DNA from 2 places in the Actinoplanes sp. NPDC049118 genome. Region 2 is predicted to be linked to the other one. Evidence: riboswitches for the same ligand, from Rfam matches in the RefSeq annotation. Region 2 holds a riboswitch; the other holds the start of a gene.
The links. Region 2 has a riboswitch for cobalamin ahead of AB0B58_RS04155 (ribonucleoside-diphosphate reductase subunit alpha). Riboswitches for the same ligand answer to the same signal wherever they lie in the genome.
Positions count from the first base shown of each region.

Region 1: another riboswitch for cobalamin. It lies ahead of AB0B58_RS18365 (VWA domain-containing protein); the one in region 2 lies ahead of AB0B58_RS04155 (ribonucleoside-diphosphate reductase subunit alpha).

Region 1 covers NZ_JBEZDY010000010.1:298,512-302,866, reverse strand. Annotated here, with positions in the region: gene AB0B58_RS18370 (gluconokinase) at 1-1,562, shown strand, start outside; cobalamin riboswitch at 1,693-1,822, shown strand; gene AB0B58_RS18365 (VWA domain-containing protein) at 1,854-4,022, shown strand; gene cobO (cob(I)yrinic acid a,c-diamide adenosyltransferase) at 4,022-4,355, shown strand, end outside.
Region 2 covers NZ_JBEZDY010000002.1:357,864-362,218, forward strand. Annotated here, with positions in the region: gene AB0B58_RS04155 (ribonucleoside-diphosphate reductase subunit alpha) at 1-1,605, opposite strand, end outside; cobalamin riboswitch at 1,734-1,944, opposite strand; gene AB0B58_RS04160 (UdgX family uracil-DNA binding protein) at 2,058-2,720, shown strand; gene AB0B58_RS04165 (DUF3046 domain-containing protein) at 3,169-3,369, shown strand; gene recA (recombinase RecA) at 3,568-4,355, shown strand, end outside.

The DNA.
Region 1 (4,355 bases), on a different contig from region 2:
TCATCGGCATCGACACCGGAACCACCGCGACCAAGACCGTCGCCGCCGGGCCGGCCGGGCAGGTGCGGGCGATGGCGAGCGTGCACTACCCCCTCTCCGTGCCCGGGCCGGGTCAGGCCGAGCTCGACCCCGCCCGGCTGCGCGACGCGGCGATCGAGGCCCTGGTCACCATCGCCGCGCAGGTGCACGGGCAGAACGACCGGGTCGTCGCCGTCGGCCTCAGCGCGTTCCTGCACGGGCTCGTGCCGATGGACGGCGACGGCGCGCCGCTCGGCCCGCTGGTCACCTGGGCCGACAACCGGGCGGCCCGGCAGAGCGAGCGGATCGCCGGGTCCGGCCACGCGAAGGCGCTGCAGGCACGGACCGGCACGCCGGTGCACCCGATGTCCCCGCTGACCAAGCTCGCCTGGTGGCGGGATACCGATCCCGCGAAGCTCCGCGACACACCGCGCTGGGGCGGCGTCAAGGAGATCGTCCTGGCCGGACTCGCCGACGAGGGCTTCCTGCTGGACCTCTCGGTCGCCTCCGGCACCGGCTTGTATGACATACACCGGCGCCGCTGGGACCCCGAGGCGCTGGAGCTGGCCGGCCTGCGCCGGCACCAGCTCGCCGAGGTCGTGCCGACCACCCGGCGGCTGCGGCTGAACCCGGAGGTGGCGGCCGCGGCGGGGCTGCACGCGGACACCCCGCTGATCATCGGCGCGGCCGACGGCCCGCTGGCCAACCTCGGCGTCGGCGCCACCGGGCCCGGGGTCGCGGCCGTCTCCCTCGGCACCAGCGGCGCGCTGCGCACCATCGTGAACCGCCCGACCGCGGACCGGGCCGGGCGGCTGTTCTGCTACGCCCTCACCGAGGAGCACTGGGTGGTGGGCGGTGCGATCAACAACGCCGGTTCGGTGGTGCGCTGGGCCGGACAGACCTTCGCCGGCGGCCTCGACCGCCCGGCCGCCGAGGGCGAGGACGCCGACGTCCGCGACGCCGCCCTGCTGGTGGAGGCCGCTAAGGTCGGGCCGGGCAGCGAGGGCCTGCTCTGCCTGCCCTACCTGCTGGGGGAGCGGGCGCCGTGGTGGCGCGGCGGCATGCGCGGCGCGTACCTCGGGCTGCGCCGCGAGCACGGCCGCGCCCACCTCGTCCGGGCCGCGGTCGAGGGTGTCTGCCAGCAGCTGGCGCTGGTCCGCGACACGTTCGCGGACGAGGGCATCGCGATGACCGAGGTGCGGGCCACCGGCGGTGCCGTCGCCTCCGACCTGTGGGTGGGCGTGCTCGCCGCGGCCCTGGACCTTCCCGTGTCCGTGGCGGACACGCCGGAGGGCACCGCGCTCGGCGCCTGCCTGCTCGCGCGGCACGCCCTCGGCGAGCTGCCGGACCTGTCCGGTGCCGCGGCGATGGTCGCCGTCGGCGAGCCCACCCGCCCGGATCCGCACGCCGCCGGCCTCTACCGACGGCTGCGCCCGCTGGTGGAACGCTCGGCGCTGGCGGTGACGGACGTGCTCACCGAGTTGGACAGACTGGCACCGCCGCCGCTGCCGGACACCGCGAAGGCCCTGCCCGAGGGGCGCTGAGGCGGCACCGGCCGGCACCGCCCGGCCCTCGACTCGCTTCCGGACATCCGCAGGACGGTGCCGACGGGCGGTCACGGCGTGTCGGCCGGGCCGTGAGGACGGCCACCCGCCCCCGCGTTGACGCCGTGCCACGCCGTGAGAAAGAGTGACTCGCGAGCGGCAGCGGAGGAACCCGGTGAGAAACCGGGACGGTCCCGCCACTGTGACCGGGATCGAGGTCCCGGGAGTCAGGAGACTCCGGCCGCTCGTAACCTTCCACACGCGGGCGCGGACCCGCGGAAAGGACCGGGCGTGACGCCGTACCCGTTCTCTGCCGTCGTCGGCCTCGACGACCTGCGGCTCGCGCTGCTGCTGACCGCCGTGTCTCCCGCCGTCGGCGGGGTCCTGGTCCGCGGCGAGAAGGGCACGGCCAAGTCCACGGTGGTGCGCGCCCTCGCCGCGCTGCTGCCCGAGGTCGACGTGGTCCGCGGCTGCCGCTTCGCCTGCGACCCGGCGGCCACCGACCCCGGCTGCCCCGACGGGCCGCACGAGGCCGGCGCGCCGCACGGTCACCGGCCCGCCACCCTGGTCGAGCTGCCGGTCGGCGCCACCGAGGACCGGGTCGTCGGCACCCTCGACATCCAGCGCGCGCTCGCCGACGGCGTGAAGGCGTACGAGCCGGGCCTGCTCGCGGCCGCGCACCGCGGCGCCCTCTACGTCGACGAGGTCAACCTGCTGCCGGACCACCTCGTCGACCTGCTGCTCGACGCGGCGGCGATGGGCCGCGCCCACGTCGAGCGCGACGGGGTGTCGGTCAAGCACGCCGCCCGGTTCCTGCTCGTCGGCACGATGAATCCCGAGGAGGGCGAGCCGCGGCCGCAGCTGGTCGACCGGTTCGGCCTGGTGGTGACCGTCGCCGCGCCCCGGGACGCGACCCTGCGCGCCGAGGTGGTGCGCCGGCGGCTGGCCTACGAGGCCGGACCGGACGAGTTCGCGCGGCGGTTCGCGGCCGACGAGACCGAGCTGGCGGCCCGGATCCTGGCGGCCCGCGCGGCGGTGCCGGCGGTGCGGCTGCCCGACGCGGAGCTGGACCGGATCGCCCGGGTGTGCCTGGCCTACGGGGTCGACGGAATGCGGGCGGACATCGTGGTCGCCCGGTGCGCGGTGGCGCTGGCGGCGTGGCACGGCCGCGACCGGGTCACCGTCGAGGACATCCGCGACGCGGCACGGCTGGCGCTGCCGCACCGGCGACGCCGGGACCCGCTGGACCCGCCGGGCACCGACGAGCAGCGCCTGGAGGAGGCCCTGGACCAGGCCGCCCCCGACGACGACCCGGACCCGACGCCTCCGGACGGCGGCCCGGACGGCCCGGACGACGGCGGTCCCGGCGACGGACCGGACGGTGGCGGCCCCGGCGGCGGCCCGGACGGCGGCCGGGACCAGCGCGGCCCCGGACCGTCCGCCCCGGACGGTGCCGCCCGGAACAACGCCGTCCCGGACAACGGGTCCCGACCCGCCGAACGCCGGCCGGAGACCGCGCCGGCCGGCGAGCAGGCCCCCGAGGGCGCCGGGGTCGGCGGCGCCGCACCCGCTCAGGCCGGCACCGCCTACCGGCCGCGGACCCTGCGGATCGCCGCCCGCGGCGAGGGCGGCCACGCCGGGCGCCGCTCGCCGGCGCTCTCCCGGCGCGGCCGGGTCGTCGGCTCCCGGGTCCCGCGCGGCAAGCTCGCCGGTGCGGCCCACCTGCCGGCGACGCTGCGCGCCGCCATTCACCGGGGAGCCCTGGCCCGGGACCCTTTCCCGGACGCCGGCCACGCGGCACCGCCGGCCTTCGCCGGGCCGGATCGGGCGGCGCCGGTCGCCGAGGCGGCCGCGCCCCCTCCGCCCCGGCCCGCGGTCCTGCGCCCGCGGGCCGTGCATCCGCGTGACCTGCGGGAGGCCGTGCACGTCGGCCGCGAGGCCAATCTGGTGCTCTTCGTCGTCGACGCTTCCGGGTCGATGGCCGCCCGCAGGCGGATGACCGTCGTCAAGACCGCCGTGCTGTCGCTGCTGCGCGACGCCTACCAGCGGCGGGACCGGGTCGGCATGATCACGTTCCGGGGCTCGTCCGCGGAGCAGGTGCTGCCACCCACCTCCAGCCACGAGGTCGGCGTGCTGCGGCTCGCGGGTCTGCGCACGGGCGGGCGTACCCCGTTGGCGGCCGGCCTGCGCGCCGCGGCCGCGACCATCGCCACCGAGCGGCGCCGTGATCCCCGCCGCAGGCCGCTGCTGATCGTCGTCACCGACGGGCGCGCGACCAGCGGCCCGGACCCCGCGCTCGTCGCGCCGGCACTGGCCGGCGTCGCCGCGGTGGTCGTCGACTGCGAGTCCGGTCCGGTGCGCCTCGGCCTCGCCCGGCGGCTCGCCGCAGCCCTCGGCGCCGACGTCATGCCGCTCGACGCGCTCGCCGCGGGCGCCGCATCCAGCAGGAGGGTCGCCTGATGCCGCAGGGACAGGTCACGACGGTGCCGCAGGATGGGCTCACCACCCGGCAGCGGCGCCGGCAGGCCGTGCTGGCCGTACACACCGGACACGGCAAGGGCAAGTCGACGGCCGCGTTCGGGATGGCGCTGCGCGCGTGGAGCGCGGGCTGGCCGATCGGGGTCTTCCAGTTCGTGAAGTCCGAGAAGTGGCGCGTCGGCGAGGAGACGGCGTTGAAGGCCCTGGGCCAGGCCGGTGGCGCGAGCGTCGCGTGGCACAAGATGGGCGAGGGCTGGTCCTGGATCCAGCGCCCCGGCACCGAACGCGATCACGCGGCCGAGGCCGCCGAGGGCT
Region 2 (4,355 bases):
GGCGGAGTCGAACGGCAGCCTCAACGCGAAGAACGCGTCCTGCAGGCCCATCAGCCCGAGCCCGACCGGACGCCACCGTGGGTTGCTCGCCGCCGCCTGCTCGCTCGGGTAGTAGTTGATGTCGATGACCCGGTCCAGGAACACCACGGCGGTCCGCACGGTCTCGCGCAGCTTCGCCCAGTCGACGTCGTCCCCGGCCAGGTGGGCGCCGAGGTTGATCGAGCCGAGGTTGCAGACCGCCGTCTCTTCGTCGGAGCTGACCTCGAGGATCTCGGTGCACAGGTTCGACAGGTGGATGGTGTTGCCGGGGTGGCCGGTCTGGTTGCTCAGCCGGTTCGAGGGGTCCTTGAAGGTCATCCAGCCGTTGCCGGTCTGTGCCAGCGTGCGCATCATCCGGCCGTACAGGTCACGCGCCCTGACGGTCTTGACCGGCTTCCGCTCCGCGATCCGGTACGCCGCCTCGAACTCCTCGCCGTAGAGGTCCGGCAGCTCCGGGGCGTCGGACGGGTCGATCAGCGACCAGTCCTCGTCGGCCTCGACCCGGCGCATGAACTCGTCCGGGATCCAGTTGGCCAGGTTCAGGTTGTGGGTGCGGCGGGCATCCTCGCCCGTGTTGTCCCGCAGTTCGAGGAACTCCTCGATGTCCGGGTGCCACGGCTCGAGGTAGACGCAGGCCGCGCCCTTGCGCCGGCCGCCCTGGTTGACCGCCGCGACGCTGGCGTCGAGCGTGCGCAGGAACGGCACGATGCCGTTGGACCGGCCGTTCGTGCCGCGGATCAGCGCGCCCCGGCCGCGCACCCGCGACCAGGAGATGCCGATGCCGCCGGCGAACTTCGACAGCCGCGCCACCTGCTGATAGCGCTCGTAGATCGAATCCAGCTCGTCCTTCGGCGAGTCCACGAGGAAGCACGACGACATCTGGGTGTGCCGGGTGCCCGAGTTGAACAACGTCGGCGAGCTCGGCAGGTAGGCGAGCGACGACATGAGCCGATAGAACGCGATCGCCTCGCCGGCGCTGGTCGACAGGCCACAGGCGACCCGCAGCAGCCAGTACTGCGGCGTCTCCACGACCAGGCGCGTCCGCGGGTGCCGCAGCAGGTAACGGTCGGCGACCGTACGCAGGCCGAAGTATTCGAACCGCAGATCGCCGCCCGGGTCGACGGCGTCGTCGAGCTTGCGGGCGTTCCTCGCCACGAACTCGGCCGTCTCGTCCCCGATCAGCCCCTCCGCGTGGCCGCGGGCGATGGACTGGCTGAAGCTCGCGATGCCCTGGCCGCGGACCTCCTTGTCGACGAACGCCGCGAGCAGCCGGGCCGCCAGCCGCGAATACTGCGGCTCCTCGCCGATCAGCTCCGCCGCCGTCTGGATCGACAGCCTGTCCAGTTCCGCGGTGGTCGCGCCGTCGTAGAGACCACTGATGGTCTTGGTCGCCACCCGCAACGGGTCGACCTCGTCCAGGTCGGCGACCCACCGCTCGACCGCCTTGACGATCTTGTTGACGTCGACCGATTCGGGGTCGCCGTTGCGCTTGCGCACCTGCATCGCGTGTCGGCGCTGCTCCGGTACGGCTGGATCGGACGCAGTCTGCTCCTGCGTGACCGTCATGAACTCTCTCTCCTCGCGAGCCCGTTCCGAAGTGGTCTCCGGGCGCGCAGGAGGACGCCGGTGGACGCGGCTGTGCGCGCACACCTGAATGGCGTCGGCCGTCCCACGCGGCCTCGGACCGCCGCACGCGGAGCGTGCGGCGCGCTGGCAGGTCTTCGGACTCGCGGGCCTGACCGGTCTCCGGTCTCCTACTGGCCGTCGCTTCCCAGGCCGGGGCCCAGTGCTGATGACGGCGGTCGTTCCCACTCACCGCTGCGGGGCAGTTCCGGTCTTCCACCGGATTCCCTCTTGCCTCGGCCGTCCTGGAGGGACGGCCGAACCAGCTGCGGGCAACACCATATCTAGGTGCGACTCCAAACACGCAACCCCACATGTCGTGTCGGCGTGTCGGATCATGCTCGTTCGGGTGAGGCCCCGCGCGTGGATGGGACGGCAGGGGGTAAAACGTCTGCATGGCAATGACGCAGGCCCCGCCCGGCGCCCAGGGGTTCATTCCCGCCGATGTGCACGACCTCGACGAGCTGAAGGCCGCCGCGCCCGGCTGCCGTGGCTGCGAACTGTACGAGGACGCCACCCAGGTGGTCTTCGGACGCGGCGCCGCTCATGCCCGGCTCGTGCTGGTCGGCGAGCAGCCCGGCGACATCGAGGACCAGAAGGGCCTGCCCTTCGTCGGCCCGGCCGGCCGGCTGCTGCGCGACGCGGTCGGCGACGCCGGCATCGACCCGTCGGTGATCTACCTGACGAACGCCGTGAAGCACTTCCGCTTCGAACTGCGCGGCCGGCGACGCATCCACCAGACCCCCGGACCGGCGCACATCACCGCCTGCCGCCCCTGGCTGGTCGCCGAGTTCTCGCTGCTCAAGCCGGACCTGGTCGTGGCGCTCGGCGCGACCGCGGCCAAGACCCTCTTCGGACCCTCGTTCCGGGTCACGAGATCCCGCGGCGAACTACTCCCGTGGCCGGCCGCGGCGCAGCGCCCGCAGGACTTCCCGCCGGCCGAGGCCCAGGCACTCGCGACGATCCATCCGTCGGCGGTGCTGCGGGCCGACGACCGGGACGCGGCCTACCAGGGCCTGGTCGACGACCTCAAGGTCGCGGCGGCGGCACTGGCCTGAGCGGTACGCGGACCACCAACCGCTCCCCGATGCGTCCCGCACGAGCCTTCTCAGCCGCTCGCGGCGCGTCTGTCGCTACAGTGTGCTGGTCGCCATGGTTTGTGGGCAGACGGGAAGCCCGCCCGCCCCTCCCGGCTGGCCTGCCCTCGCTTGATTGGCCTGCCCTCGCTGGGTTGGCCCGCCGGCCTGCTCGCCCGCCCGTCGGCCCGCTAGTTCGCTCGCTTGCCCCGCCGCTTGCCTGCTCGCCCGCCCCTAGCGCGGTGGCCCGCCCGCGCGACCCGGCCTTGCCGTCCCGCAGGCCGCCCAGGCGGCCGCACGAGTTGATGATCCGGGGCGAAGCGGGCGGGCCGGGGTCGGCGCCGCGTCCACTGTCTCTCTCGCGTAGTGATGTGTGTCTCAGCGTTGTGCGCGACGAGGTGGCCCGCGGCCCGCGGGTAGGCTTTTTCCCGTGCGGTTGACGGATTTCTGGGAGCGCCTCGAGCAGGCGTTCGGCCCCGCGTATGCGAGGAGCCTTGCCACCGATCAGAGTTTCTCGGCGTTGCAGGGACGCACGATCGACCAGTCCATCGCTCAGGGTGTGGACACCGCTACCATCTGGCGCGCCGTGGTGGCCGAGTACCCCGATCGGGTGCCTTCGCGCCTGCACTGACCCGCCTTTCGTACGTTTGTTCTGGCGTGTCACTCGTAGTCGTACACCTGTTCGGCTATCGTCCTCAGCGGCGAGGTCATCCGCAGCTCACGGCCGGGCGGTCGTTTTCTGTCAGACCCAACGTCTAGCGTGACCCGCGTGGTGAACAGAAACGCTTCGGCGAAGACGCCTGGGAAGTCGAGTACAGGGGTGGCGGACATGGTGGCAGGACCTGATCGGGACAAGGCGCTAGACCTTGCTCTCGCGCAGATCGACAAGCAGTTCGGCAAGGGCTCGGTGATGCGCCTCGGGGAGCGGCCTGTCACACAGATGGCCATCATCCCCACCGGCTCAATCGCCCTCGACATCGCGCTCGGCGTCGGCGGTCTGCCGCGCGGCCGGGTCATCGAGGTCTACGGCCCGGAGTCCAGCGGTAAGACGACGGTCGCCCTGCACGCGGTGGCCAACGCCCAGCGCAACGGCGGCATCGCGGCCTTCATCGACGCGGAGCACGCGCTCGACCCCGACTACGCCCAGGCTCTCGGCGTCGACACCGACGCCCTGCTGGTCTCCCAGCCGGACACCGGCGAGCAGGCGCTCGAGATCGCGGACATGCTGATCCGCTCCGGCGCCCTCGACATCATCGTCATCGACTCGGTGGCGGCCCTCGTGCCGCGCGCCGAGATCGAGGGCGAGATGGGCGACAGCCACGTGGGTCTGCAGGCTCGCCTGATGAGCCAGGCCCTGCGGAAGATCACCGGCATCCTGAACAACTCCGGCACGACGGCGATCTTCATCAACCAGCTCCGCGAGAAGATCGGCGTCATGTTCGGCTCGCCCGAGACGACGACGGGCGGTCGCGCGCTGAAGTTCTACTCGTCGGTGCGTCTCGACGTGCGCCGCATCGAAAGCCTGAAGGACGGCACCGACGTCGTGGGTAACCGCACCCGCGTCAAGGTCGTGAAGAACAAGGTCGCGGCGCCCTTCAAGCAGGCCGAGTTCGACAT